4 regions of the Oceanisphaera ostreae genome follow, and region 1 is predicted to be linked to each of the others. Evidence: predicted binding sites of a transcription regulator. Region 1 holds the regulator's gene; each other region holds the start of a gene.

What was found. The regulator sigma-54, encoded in region 1, starts transcription at its own class of promoters, with help from an activator protein. The targets are predictions, from matches to a motif close to TGGCACNGTTTTNGCTT.
Region 2: a site for sigma-54 is predicted at 1,893-1,909, ahead of flgF (flagellar basal-body rod protein FlgF). Genes of this name have one in related genera too.
Region 3: a site for sigma-54 is predicted at 1,252-1,268, ahead of ACFQ1C_RS07520 (superinfection exclusion B family protein). Genes of this name have one in related genera too.
Region 4: a site for sigma-54 is predicted at 1,835-1,851, ahead of ACFQ1C_RS05655 (cytochrome ubiquinol oxidase subunit I). Genes of this name have one in related genera too.

Annotation. Positions count from the first base shown of each region.
Region 1 covers NZ_JBHTJS010000004.1:36,986-40,098, reverse strand. The annotation lists gene lptA (lipopolysaccharide transport periplasmic protein LptA) at 1-72, shown strand, start outside; gene lptB (LPS export ABC transporter ATP-binding protein) at 78-803, shown strand; gene ACFQ1C_RS01875 (RNA polymerase factor sigma-54) at 853-2,307, shown strand; gene hpf (ribosome hibernation promoting factor) at 2,330-2,617, shown strand; gene ptsN (PTS IIA-like nitrogen regulatory protein PtsN) at 2,620-3,066, shown strand; gene rapZ (RNase adapter RapZ) at 3,077-3,113, shown strand, end outside.
Region 2 covers NZ_JBHTJS010000010.1:101,607-104,719, reverse strand. The annotation lists gene flgH (flagellar basal body L-ring protein FlgH) at 1-231, opposite strand, end outside; gene flgG (flagellar basal-body rod protein FlgG) at 258-1,046, opposite strand; gene flgF (flagellar basal-body rod protein FlgF) at 1,058-1,801, opposite strand; gene flgE (flagellar hook protein FlgE) at 2,844-3,113, opposite strand, start outside.
Region 3 covers NZ_JBHTJS010000029.1:76,190-79,302, forward strand. The annotation lists gene ACFQ1C_RS07510 (TetR/AcrR family transcriptional regulator) at 1-484, opposite strand, end outside; gene ACFQ1C_RS07515 (GlcG/HbpS family heme-binding protein) at 650-1,081, opposite strand; gene ACFQ1C_RS07520 (superinfection exclusion B family protein) at 1,353-1,925, shown strand; gene ACFQ1C_RS07525 (methylglyoxal synthase) at 2,037-2,495, opposite strand; gene ACFQ1C_RS07530 (bacterioferritin-associated ferredoxin) at 2,726-2,917, opposite strand; gene ACFQ1C_RS07535 (TIGR01244 family sulfur transferase) at 3,050-3,113, opposite strand, start outside.
Region 4 covers NZ_JBHTJS010000015.1:99,958-103,070, reverse strand. The annotation lists gene ACFQ1C_RS05660 (ATP-binding protein) at 1-1,672, opposite strand, end outside; gene ACFQ1C_RS05655 (cytochrome ubiquinol oxidase subunit I) at 2,003-3,113, shown strand, end outside.

The DNA.
Region 1 (3,113 bases):
GGTAAAGACCGCGTTACTACTATTTTTTTGCCAGAGCAGCTGCAGAACATGAACAACAAAGAGGCTCAATAGACACCATGGCTACCCTAAAAGCCCGTAATCTACAAAAAAGTTACAAAGGACGCCAAGTGGTGGCCGACGTTAGCCTAACCGTTAATACCGGCCAAATTGTCGGCCTGCTTGGGCCTAATGGCGCGGGTAAAACCACGTCTTTTTACATGATAGTGGGCTTAGTACAGCGTGATGCAGGCAGCATCACCATCGATGATCAAGACATTAGTCATCAGCCCATGCATGTGCGTGCCCAAGCGGGCATTGGTTACTTGCCACAAGAAGCCTCTATTTTTCGACGTCTGAGCGTGGCTGACAACTTAATGTCGGTGCTAGAAACGCGCAAAAATTTAACCGCCAGCGAACGCACAGAAAAAATGGAGCAACTGCTCGAAGAATTTAATATTACGCATATTCGCGACAACACCGGCATGAGCCTATCGGGCGGCGAGCGGCGACGGGTTGAAATTGCCCGCGCATTAGCGGCCGACCCGCGCTTTATTTTGCTCGATGAGCCGTTTGCGGGTGTTGACCCTATCTCGGTGCTCGACATTAAAAAAATCATACTGCACTTGAGAGACAGAGGCTTAGGCGTATTGATCACCGACCATAACGTGCGTGAAACGCTCGATGTATGCGAACGGGCCTATATCGTTAGCCATGGCCACCGCATTGCCGCTGGTACACCTGCAGAGATACTCAACAACGAGCAGGTCAAGAAAGTCTATCTTGGTGAGCAATTCAGCCTTTAGCTGTGCCGCCGGTGCTCCCAGCGGTTGACATGGAAGGACTTTTTCAACGATGAAGCCAACTCTTCAATTACGCATGGGTCAGCAACTGACCATGACTCCCCAGCTGCAACAAGCTATTCGATTGTTGCAGCTGTCTAGCTTAGAGCTACAGCAAGAAATTCAGCTCGCCTTGGATAATAACCCTTTGCTCGAACAAGAAGAGCCAGAGGAAGAAGGAAGCCAAGACTTATTAGAAGTAGCCCCCCAGCAAAATGAGCAACTAGCCACTGATAAAGCCATGGAGCAGCATCAGCTGTCTGATGAGCTGCCCATGGATACCCAATGGGATGATATTTATACCGCATCCGCGGGTGGTAGCGGCAGTGCCGGACTTCCCGAGGGCATAGAAGAAACCGTCTACCAAGGGGAAACCACCGAAACCCTGCAGGACTATCTGTTATGGCAAATGCAGCTCACCCCCTTTAGTGATATCGACCAAGCCATTGCCTTAGCCATCATTGATGCGATTGATGAAGCAGGCTACCTTAGCCTCGGCATAGACGACCTGCTGGCCAGTGTGACGGGCGGAGAGCAACATATTGAGGCGGACGAGGTAGAAGCGGTTTTAAAACGCATTCAACACTTTGACCCATTAGGCGTGGCCGCACGTAGCGTACAAGAGTGCTTGCGCATTCAACTGGAGTCTTTACCCGTTGAAACCCCTTGGCTACGCGAAGCCTTGTTGGTGATTGAGCACCACATGGACTTACTTGGCAACCGGGACTACCGCTCTCTGCAGCGTAAGACTAAGCTTAAAGAAGACGAACTCAGAGATGTGCTTGCGGTGATTCAGCAGCTTGAACCAAGACCTGGCAACCGCATACTGCAGTCCAGCTCTGAGTATGTGATCCCCGATGTGGTGGTGAGTAAACGCAAAGGGGTTTGGGTTGCTGAACTCAATATCGACGCCATGCCTAAAGTGCGACTCAATCAAACATATGCCGCCATGGCCACCGGAGCTAAAAGTAGAGAAGACGGCCAATTTATTCGCAATCACCTACAAGATGCGAAATGGTTTATCAAAAGTTTAGAGAGCCGAAATGAGACCTTGCTCAAGGTTGCTAATTGTATTGTTGACCAACAACAGGCATTCTTCGAGTATGGGGCAGAGGCGATGAAGCCCATGGTGCTTAACCAGGTGGCAGAAGTGGTAGAAATGCACGAATCCACTATCTCGCGGGTAACCACCCAGAAATTTTTGCACACGCCTCGAGGTGTGTTTGAGTTAAAATATTTTTTCTCCAGCCATGTAGGCACAGATACTGGCGGAGAGTGCTCTTCTACTGCGATTCGCGCTTTAATCAGGAAGCTAGTAGGAGCAGAAAATCCAGTTAAGCCATTAAGTGACAGTAAAATCGCGCAATTATTGGCTGAACAGGGGATACAGGTGGCTAGGCGGACCATTGCCAAGTATCGAGAGTCGCTAGCCATCCCCCCTTCCAATCAGCGTAAACGCCTAATGTAGGCAGACCTAGAAGGAAGACGTTATGCAAATAAATTTGACTGGACACCATGTAGAAATTACCGACTCGCTGCGTGATTACGTCAACAGCAAGTTCTCTAGATTGGAGCGCCATTTCGATCATATGACCAACGCACACGTCGTTCTTACTCTAGAAAAGCTACACAAAGTGGCTGAAGCTAAAATTCACCTCAGCGGTGGAGAAGTTTTCGCCAACGCCGAGCATGAAGATATGTACGCGGCCATTGACAGTTTGTTTGACAAACTCGATCGCCAAGTCATTAAACACAAAGAGAAGCTCAAGCAAAAATAATCATGGAAGTCGCCGACATACTGAGCAGGGACTGCACTCGCAGTGTCGTCCCCTGCACGAGCAAAAAACGCGCTCTGGAAATCATCAGCGAGCTGGCAGCCCAGCACCTTAACGTTAACAGCCAACAGTTGTTTGACTGCTTGTTAGCACGGGAAAAAATGGGCACCACGGGCATAGGTAATGGCATTGCCATTCCTCATGGCCGTATTAGCGATGAAAACCGGGCAACCGCGGTGTTACTTACCTTTGCCGAGCCGGTGGAGTTCGATGCCATCGACAATCAACCCGTCGGTTTGGTATTTGCACTGTTCGTTCCTGAACAGGAGTGTAAGCAGCACCTTAAAACCCTATCATTGATTGCTGAAAAACTCAGCGACAAACAAATTTGTAAACAGTTACGTCAAGCCAGCACTGATGACGAACTCTATCAAATCATGATTTCTTCCTGAGGAGGATACTATGCAGCTGGTAATCGTCAGTGGTCGTTCTGGTTCGG
Region 2 (3,113 bases), on a different contig from region 1:
AGTAATAATGTCGCCAACGCGGTGCGCTTTAATGTCGGAATATAGGCTGTTGGCGTAGTTATCCTGAAAAATAGCGCCGTTAGGCTCTAGCTGTTGCTCGCTTAAGCTGGGGATCACCGGCGCAAAATCTGGGTCATCCGGCTTAGGCGTATAGGGCGTGCTCGTACAGCCGGCTAAACCGAGTGCAGTTAGCACAACCACCCAGCTTAAGGCGGTAATTATGTTTCGCATCACGCTCGTCCCCTCACTGCTCATCATTATAACTGCTGATTCACATACGCCATCATGTCATCTACTGCCGAGATCACCTTAGAGTTCATCTCATATACCCGCTGCGCTTGAATAAGATTTACCAGCTCTTCGGTCACGTTCACATTAGAGGTTTCTAGCATGCCCTGCTTGATGGTGCCGTAACCGTCGGCACCGGCAATACCTTGCATAGCGGCACCGCTCGACTGGGTTTCTAAATACAAGTTTTCACCTTTAGGTTGCAGGCCCGCAGGGTTGGCAAAATCACTGATAATAAGCTGGCCAATAATTTGTGACTCGGCCTGGCCGGCTATTTGTACAGACACTTCACCGTTGGTGCCTACGCTAATACTTTGCGCATTATCGGGGATCTGCATTTCTGGCTGCACCGGATAACCGTTGCCTGGGCTAACAATCACGCCTTCTTCATTAAGCGCGAACTGGCCGTTACGGGTATAACCAGTAGTGCCGTCTGGCAGTAGCATTTCGAAAAAGCCACGGCCATCAATCATCACATCCAGCGCATTATCGGTGGTTTGCACACTACCCTGAGTAAAGGTTTTTTGCGTGGCCACCACCTTACTACCGGCACCCAACATTAGACCCGACGGCAAGTTAGTATCGGCAGTGGCTCGGCCGCCCGGCTGATGAATGTTTTGATAGAGCAAGTCTTCAAAAATAGCGCGGCCTTTTTTAAAGCCCACGGTGCTGGCGTTCGCCAAGTTATTAGAGGTTACCGAGATATTGGTCTGCTGAGCATCCAGGCCAGTTTTACTAATCCATAGTGCTGGGTTCATTGTAATCTCCTTTAGATGCGCAGCAGCTGGGCATGGGCTTTATCGTTTTCTTCCGCGTGGCTCATCATTTTAAGCTGAGTCTCAAAGCGGCGCTGCAAATCAATTAAATGGGTCATTTCGGCAACCGGATTCACGTTACTGCCTTCTAGTGCACCTGCCAGCAGCTGTACTTGGGCCGAAGGGGCTTCTATTTGGCCGTCTTTACGACGAAATAGACCGTCTGGCCCTTTTTCAAGATCGGCATTGTTAGGCAGTACGGTTTTAATACGCTGCAATTCTGCGCCGCCGTTGGCCGGTTCGCCTTCTAGCCGAGCAAAGATGGTACCGTCTTTATTTATTTCCATTTTTTCTAGCGGCAGTGGCAAAAAGATAGGCGCACCACCGTCGTCTAACACGCTAAGGCCATTGCTAGTTTGCAACAATCCGTCTGCCGCCACTTGCAGGCTGCCAAACCGGGTGTAAGCCTCACCGCCATCTTTAGACTCCACCGCCAACCAGCCGTCGCCGGCCACGGCAACGTCAAGATCCCGACCCGTGGTTTGTATGGGCCCGGAGGCAAAACTTTGCCCCGGCCGCTCGGTCATGGCAAATACGCGGGTTGGCAAACCTTCGCCAAAGGCCTGCATGGCTCGCGCCTGCTCCATGTCGGCTTTAAAGCCGGTGGTATTGGCGTTGGCCAAGTTATTAGAGCGCACGGCCACGCTGTGCATGTTTTCTTTGGCGCCAGACATGGCGATATAAAGCAAATGATCCATTTCAGCTCCGTCGGTGAGTTAGCCGAATAAATACTGATTAATGCTGAACAGTCGCAAAGTTCTGCCACTGACCGCTAATTGATTAAATACAATGCAAGATTGGTGCCACAAAGAAAGCTTGGAGCGATAAGCTGGAAGTTAAAGAAAAACACCCAGCCAAACACTACACCGCACTCCTTGTAGCCTGCGCTTCAGCTGCAGGTCCTGCGGAGCAGGATAGTTTTTAAATGCCAGCAAAGGTCACTGGCCCCCCGCCTTCGCGAGGGTGACGATAGGGGGAAGCCTGCGCTTTAGCTGCTGGGACTGCGGAGCAGGATGGTTTTTAAATCCCGCTGAGACGGGAGTGCCAGCTAAAGCGTCACCCTACAAAAACACCGACCTTGTAGCCTGCGCTTCAGCTGCAGGTCCTGCGGAGCAGGATAGTTTTTAAATGCCAGCAAAGGACACTGGCCCCCCGCCTTCGCGAGGGTGACGATAGAGGTAAGCCTGCGCTTCAGCTGCAGGTCCTGCGGAGCAGGATGGTTTTTAAATGCCAGCAAAGGTCACTGGACCCCCGCCTTCGCGAGGGTGACGATAGAGGTAAGCCAGCGCTTTAGCTGCTGGAACTGCGGAGCAGGATAGTTTTTAAATCCCGCTGAGACGGGAGTGCCAGCTAAAGCGTCACCCTACAAAAACACCGACCTTGTAGCCTGCGCTTCAGCTGCAGGGACTGCGGAGCAGGATGGTTTTTAAATGCCTGCAAAGGGCACTGGCCCCCCGCCTTCGCGAGGGTGACGATAGGGGTAAGACAGTGTTTGGCTCGTCCCCTTTGCTCTTAACACTTCACAGGTTTAAAGCGGCGAAATGCGAGAGCAAGCGCTCGCCTACAAAAGCTAAAGAGCAGATCCTGACTTTCGTCAGGATGACGGCATAAAGCAAAACTAAAGCGAGATCCTGAATCAAGTTCAGGATGACGGCATAAACAAAAACACCGCCCTTAAAGGAGCGGTATTTGGTTTTTCTGACAGCTGACAGCTTATCGCTTACAGCTTACAGCTTTAAATTAACGTATTTGCAGCACGGTTTGCATTAGGGTGCTGTTTACCTCTAATGCTCGTGAGTTAGCTTGAAAGTTACGCTGAGCGGTAATTAAGTCAACTAACTCAGACGTAAGGTTGGTATTAGATTGCTCTAGTTTAGAGGCGTCAATCTTACCCAAGGTGCCGGTATTTGGCTGCCCGACTACGGCTTCGCCCGATAGTAATGACTGTCGCCACTGGGTATCGCCTACTTGCGTTAGTCCTTGATCGTTAGGGAAACGCGCCAACGCAAT
Region 3 (3,113 bases), on a different contig from region 1:
AGGTTTGCGTGGATGCCCAAATAGCAAACAACAAGTGGTGTGCATCAACGGCCGTCATTAGGCCTTGCGCCATCCAGTCGTGGAGCTTGGCGCTTAGGGTGCGGGTCTGCTCGCTAAGTCGCTCAATCATATCCGCTGGTAAATGTGGTGCCCCGTGCATAATTTCATTGGCAAACACCTTGGAAGCATAAGGATAATTCTTTGAAATCATTAACTTAGATTTAATATAAGCCGTTAGGGCCAGCACGGGATCTTGGTGCTCGATAAAAGGCGCTGACGCCGCCAGTAACGGCTCGGTAATGCTTTCGAGCACGGCGTGGTACAGCTTTTCTTTGCTGCCAAAATAATAGTAAATATTGGGTTTTGGTAATTCAGCGAGTTCCGCAATAGTAGCCGTTTTGGTTGCGGCATAGCCGTGCTCGGCAAATACTCGACTCGCGGCGCGTATGATAATTTCTTCGTTCTTTGCTCGGATCCGAGACATATTGATTTTAAACTCCAAACCATAATATGAGACGCTACATTGCTTAACCATACCTCAGGTTGACCGAAAGTTTGGCAAAAAAACGTAAAAAAGCGCTCACCTGTGTGAGCGCTAAGATGAGTAACCAAAGTTACTCCTCGGCCAAAACAACTGACAAATAATCTGTTAGCTACAATCCGCAACCAAACTGACAAACTCTACACCGGCAACGGCACAAACCTCATCAACATCGGGCGTATCACCACTAATACCTACGGCGCCTAGAATATTATTGTTGGCATCGCGTACTAGTACCCCACCCGGTGCCGGAATGATTTGTCCTTGCGCCATAACGTTAACCGCCGCCACAAAAGCCGGTCTCGCTTCAGCAACTTCAGCCAAACCACGCGAGCTACGGCCCATGGCAACGGCTCCCCATGCTTTGCCAGTAGCAATATCTGGTCGCAGCAAGCTGGCCCCATCCTGGCGCTGCAGCGAAATTAAGCGACCCGCATTATCTAATACGGCAACGGTAAGTGGTGCAGCAGAAATCTCTTGCGCATGCTCGAATGCGCCACGCGTAATGGTTAATGCTTGTTCAAGTGTAAGCGTACTCATTTGTTCTAGACTCCCTGTCGACTATAACAATAGAAATTAATCGAACATTAATAAAACACAATATTAAGGTATTCTGTATACACTTAACGTTAAGGTAATTAATTTATCACTATACCATCTCTGAACGATACCATCACTTGTATCCTCTACAAGATCATTACTTCGTTAAATGGCATGACTTTTGCTGGGTAATTGCCTATTCATAATATTAACTTTAGCTGCATATGCGAGCATGATGAGCGGCTGTCATCGTGTAATCGTGGAGAAAGACATGCTGGATTTACGATATATATCAACATTTAACCGCTTTATGTGTTGGTTATTGCTAAGTAGTACAATCATGAGTTTATTACCCAGTTCTCTTTTTACTGGTTCTTTTGGGCTGTGGCTCAATGATTATCGATTGCTATTCATACTAAGTATGGTGGCATCTGGGGCTTATTTTTTCTCTCATGCAGCTATCATGCTATTTCAATACCTGTTTTCTCGTAAGCAGCGCCTTATGCAAGAAAAATTACTCAAAGAATTGCTGGATTATTTAGATGCCAATGAGAAGTCGGTGTTACGTGAATTTGTGATACAACGTAAAAGCGTCATAAAATTGCCAGTCACCGAACCGACCGTCAAAAACTTGCTGGAGCAAGGAATACTGACTTACGCATTTGGTGAACCAGGTGACGCGGGGATAAATTCCATTAAGCCACTCATGATCAGTATCGCGGCGCGACCATTACTGACTTTTAAAGTGCTGGGCCTCAATCCGACAAATATGACCGAAGAACAAAAAGATCTCATTATGACCACCCGCCCTAAGTACGCATATAAGCGGTTAGATAGACATTAGACGAAAACACAGCTTTACGTTATAAGCTGTACGCCGTACGTCAAAGATAAAATACTGAGCCTGCGAGAGATGAACGTAAGGCGTACAGCGTAAGGCGCCCCTTTACGGCTACTACTTCGTTCTTTCGTCCAAATATCCTTGATAATCGGGTATGCAAATACTGAAATCCTGGCTCATTTGTGCACTATCCATCAACATATCGGCGGTCGACATATTAGTGGCTACGGGGATATTCCACACCGTAGCTAACCTCAGTAATGCCTTCACATCGGGATCGTGGGGGACGGCATTGAGTGGATCCCAGAAAAAAATCAACACATCAATTTTACCCTCAGCAATTAAGGCACCTAGCTGTTGATCACCGCCCATCGGGCCAGACATTAAGCAGCGAATTGGCAGGCCGATTGTCTTGCTTAACATGCTGCCCGTGGTACCCGTGGCATACAGATGATGTAACTTCAGCGCTTCGGCGCGGCGCCCTACCCATTCTAACAACTGTGCTTTTTTATGATCATGTGCCACTAAGGCAACATTTTTGTGGGCAGGCAAAACTCGACACGTTTCTTTCACTGTGGGTAAATCCTTATAAAAATCGAGTCCCATACTAGCTAAAAACGGAGTCAGATAGATAGAGGGAAGAGCACAGGAAACTATTAACATTCACAGGTATGCCATCTTCGCTGGCCGCAGTTAGCTATTGAATAGTTGGATTGAGGCTTTAAACGACAAAGCCCCTAACGGGGCTTGATGCGATGGTTATGTGCTATCGCTAGGAGAGTGCAGGGGATTAGATAGGGTAATTAAGCGACTTCGTAGTAAAGCCCAGCTTTGGCATTTTCTTCCGCCAAAATTGCCATCGCCACGGGGACACATTTACCGCATTGCGAGCCCACGGCCAATTCTTTCTTTAGCCGTTTAAACTCACTGCCGCCGTCCGCTATCGCGGCACGTAGCTGACTATCGGTAATACCCTTGCATAAACATACATACATGAAGAAACCCTCCGCATCAATGAGGTAAATCTAAATGATATTAGTTATCAATGCAAGGCTTATTCTCTAAGATTTGTACAATTTAGCAACGGCACCACCGCATACCGATGTGCTCATAAGCAAGCCTATTACTTATTGCTTTTTAGCGGCATCCAATTGTGGAGCTAACTGCGATAAGTCATAACCAGCGGCAGTC
Region 4 (3,113 bases), on a different contig from region 1:
CGCGGATAATGCTGTTGGCTTGTGGCCCTTCACCAGCAGTAATGCAAATGATCCCATTTTCTTGATTACGTACAAAAGACAGCGCGTTATCAATGAGATTAACCAGTACTTGTTGCAGTCGATAGGTGTCTGCCAAAATAAGCACGTTGTTGGCAATTTGACAGTCAAATTTGGTCTTATGCCAGTCAAATTGCGGGCGTAAGCTGCTAAGTAATGACGCTAACGGTACCGGGGTGCGGTGCACTGAGATATTGCCAGAATAGGTGAGCATGTCAGAAATAAGGCGGTCGGCGCGCTTAAGTTGCGCTTGGATTATCGCTTTGCGCCCGACTTCTAGGCCAGCCGATGCCATTGAAATAATATTAAGGGGGTTGCGCAGTTCGTGCGCCATGGCCGCCGACAGCCCGCCTAGCTCTACTAAATGCTGATCAGACAACCGTGTACGCTCGGCTTCGGCCAACTGTAATGAGCGCTCTAATAAGCTGCAGCGCGTGGTAAGCAAAGAGGCAAACACTTCTGCGGTGAGCCTGACGCTTGGAGTTACATCATCAAAGCCCTGCAAAGATGATTGCCACTTTAATGGCTGGTAATAACAAATGATGCAAGGACCAATAACAGGGGGCATAACAAAGGTGTGTGGTTGTAATAACACGCAAGCGGATTGGCCCATTTGCTGACCGAGCAGTTGTTCGGCAATGCGGCTTAACTCAGGCCAGTCGTGGGCTTGTGCTAAATGATGCTGCCAACTGTTTAACTGTTGTTCATTTAATTGGCTGCCAGGATAAATAAGCCGTGCAACCAGTTTGCTAACCGGTTGATAGAGCGCTAACGCCAAGGTGAGTAACAGCATGGAGTACAGCCACAACTGCCAATTGGGCACATTAGCCAGCGCTTGCATGCCAAAAGGCCCCGCCAAAGAGCTAAACAGCGCTATGATCCCTAGCACCAATAGTGTCATTAAAATCCACAGTAGTGCACGGTTGGCCCAGGCGTTGACCTCTAACATTTGATAGCGCACTACGCCGTACACCAATAGCACCACATAGCTGGGCAATAGCAGCATTGGCCACGGATACCAATGTAGGCCGAGAGACGGAAAAATAAAGCTGCTGGCCAGCAATAAGCCCCAGGCACCGGCAATAAACATAGCGGCAATAGAGCGGCGGCGATTGCCACTGTGCATTTTCCAGCCCCACAGTAACAACGCATGGGCCACTATGCCTACGCCAATGGTATATGCGATATTAAACCAGCCGATACCACTGAATACGAAGTAGTGACTAAAGGGGCCAAATGCGATCACATTGCCCCCTTCACCCAATAAGCTGCCTCCCAGCACCAGCAGGGCGGCGACATATAATAAGGCGCGGTGGCGGGCGAGGCGACTTAACCAAGGGCGCTGGGCTGGCCCTTGGTTAACAAAGCCAATGGCAAAGTCGAGAAAAAAGGTAGGCATCAGAGGATTTGCTAAAATGAGCGCGTTGCCCAGCCCCGTTTTGCCATAAAAAATTGCCACATGGCCGCAGCACCACAGCGCCATCATAATGCCAAATCCGGCCAGTGCCTTCATGCTGTGCTGGCTTTGGGCCCGCCAAAATAGCCAAGCGGATACTAATAATGCGCTGCCTGCAGTAAGCAGCATCATCAGTTCAAAGGCGAGATCGAGCGCCATGCAGTATCCTTGGGTTTGTGGAAATTGTGGGTGTAAAAATAATCTCGCTGTAAATAAGGTTTACAGTCAGGCCGTCGGGAACTGTAAACCTAGTTGTCGGTTGGAGCAAGTGTTAGCAGGGGACTTGATCTAAGTTAAGGTAATTGCAGGTTTTTTTGTTAGTGGCACAGTTTATGCTTATTAAGCGTATTGTTATATTGCCTTCACTCTGCGAGCGTATTTATGAACATTACCACTTTAATTTTAGAATTTTCTGCCATCTTTATTGTTCTACTCTTGGCTACTCTGCCTGCGGCAGTTAATTGTTTTCAACGTACATAAGGAGGCAATATGGACTTAGATTCAGCCATGCTGTCGCGAATTCAATTTGCGTTTACTATCAGCTTTCACATTATTTTTCCGGCCATTACCATTGGTTTAGCCACCGCGATTGCGATTTGGGAAGGCCTATGGCTGAAAACCCGCAATCCAGTTTACTTTCAACTCGCTAAATTCTGGATTAAACCGTTTGCCATTACCTTTGGTATGGGGGTAGTCAGTGGCATTGTGCTGTCTTATGAATTTGGAACTAACTTCTCTAAATTTTCCGAGTTAGTGGGGCCGGTCTTGGGGCCACTGTTGGCCTATGAAGTATTAACTGCGTTCTTCTTAGAAGCGGGATTCTTAGGCGTTATGCTATTTGGTTGGCAACGCGTGGGTGAAAAGCTGCACTACTTTGCTACTTGCGTGGTGGCGGTGGGTACTTGGATATCGTCGTTTTGGATTATTGCCGCTAACTCTTGGATGCAAACACCGGCTGGTCACAAGATAGTAGACGGTCGTTTTGAAGTGGAAAGCTGGATGGAAGTAATTTTTAACCCTTCCATGCCCTATCGCTTAACACACATGCTGTTGGCCGCCATGCTGACGGCTACCTTTGTGATTGGTGGCGTCAGCGCCTGGTATTTACGTAAAAATCGTGATGTGGCCTTTGCGCGCAAAGGCTTATCGATGGCGTTATGGGCGGCTTTGGTTCTGGCACCGTTGCAGCTGATGGTGGGTGATGCTCATGGTTTGAACACAAAAGAGCATCAGCCAGTTAAAATCGCGGCCATGGAAGGTATTTGGCCCGCTACAGAAACCGGCGCACCGTTATTGCTGTTCGCCATTCCTGATATGGAAAATGAAACCAACCACTTTGAAATAAAAGTGCCCAAGGTGGCGTCACTCATCTTAACCCACTCATTAGACGGCGAGTTGCAAGGGCTAAAATCGGTGCCGGCTGAAGACCGGCCTTATGTGCCCTTAATATTCTTCTCGTTTCGCATTATGGTCGGCTTAGGCATGTTAATGATTGCCGCCGCTGTTTGGGGCCTGTGGTTGCGCCGAAAAGGTGGGACGTTTGAGAGCAAACCCTTTTTATTGTTGATGAACATGATGATCCCTGCTGGCGTAATTTGTA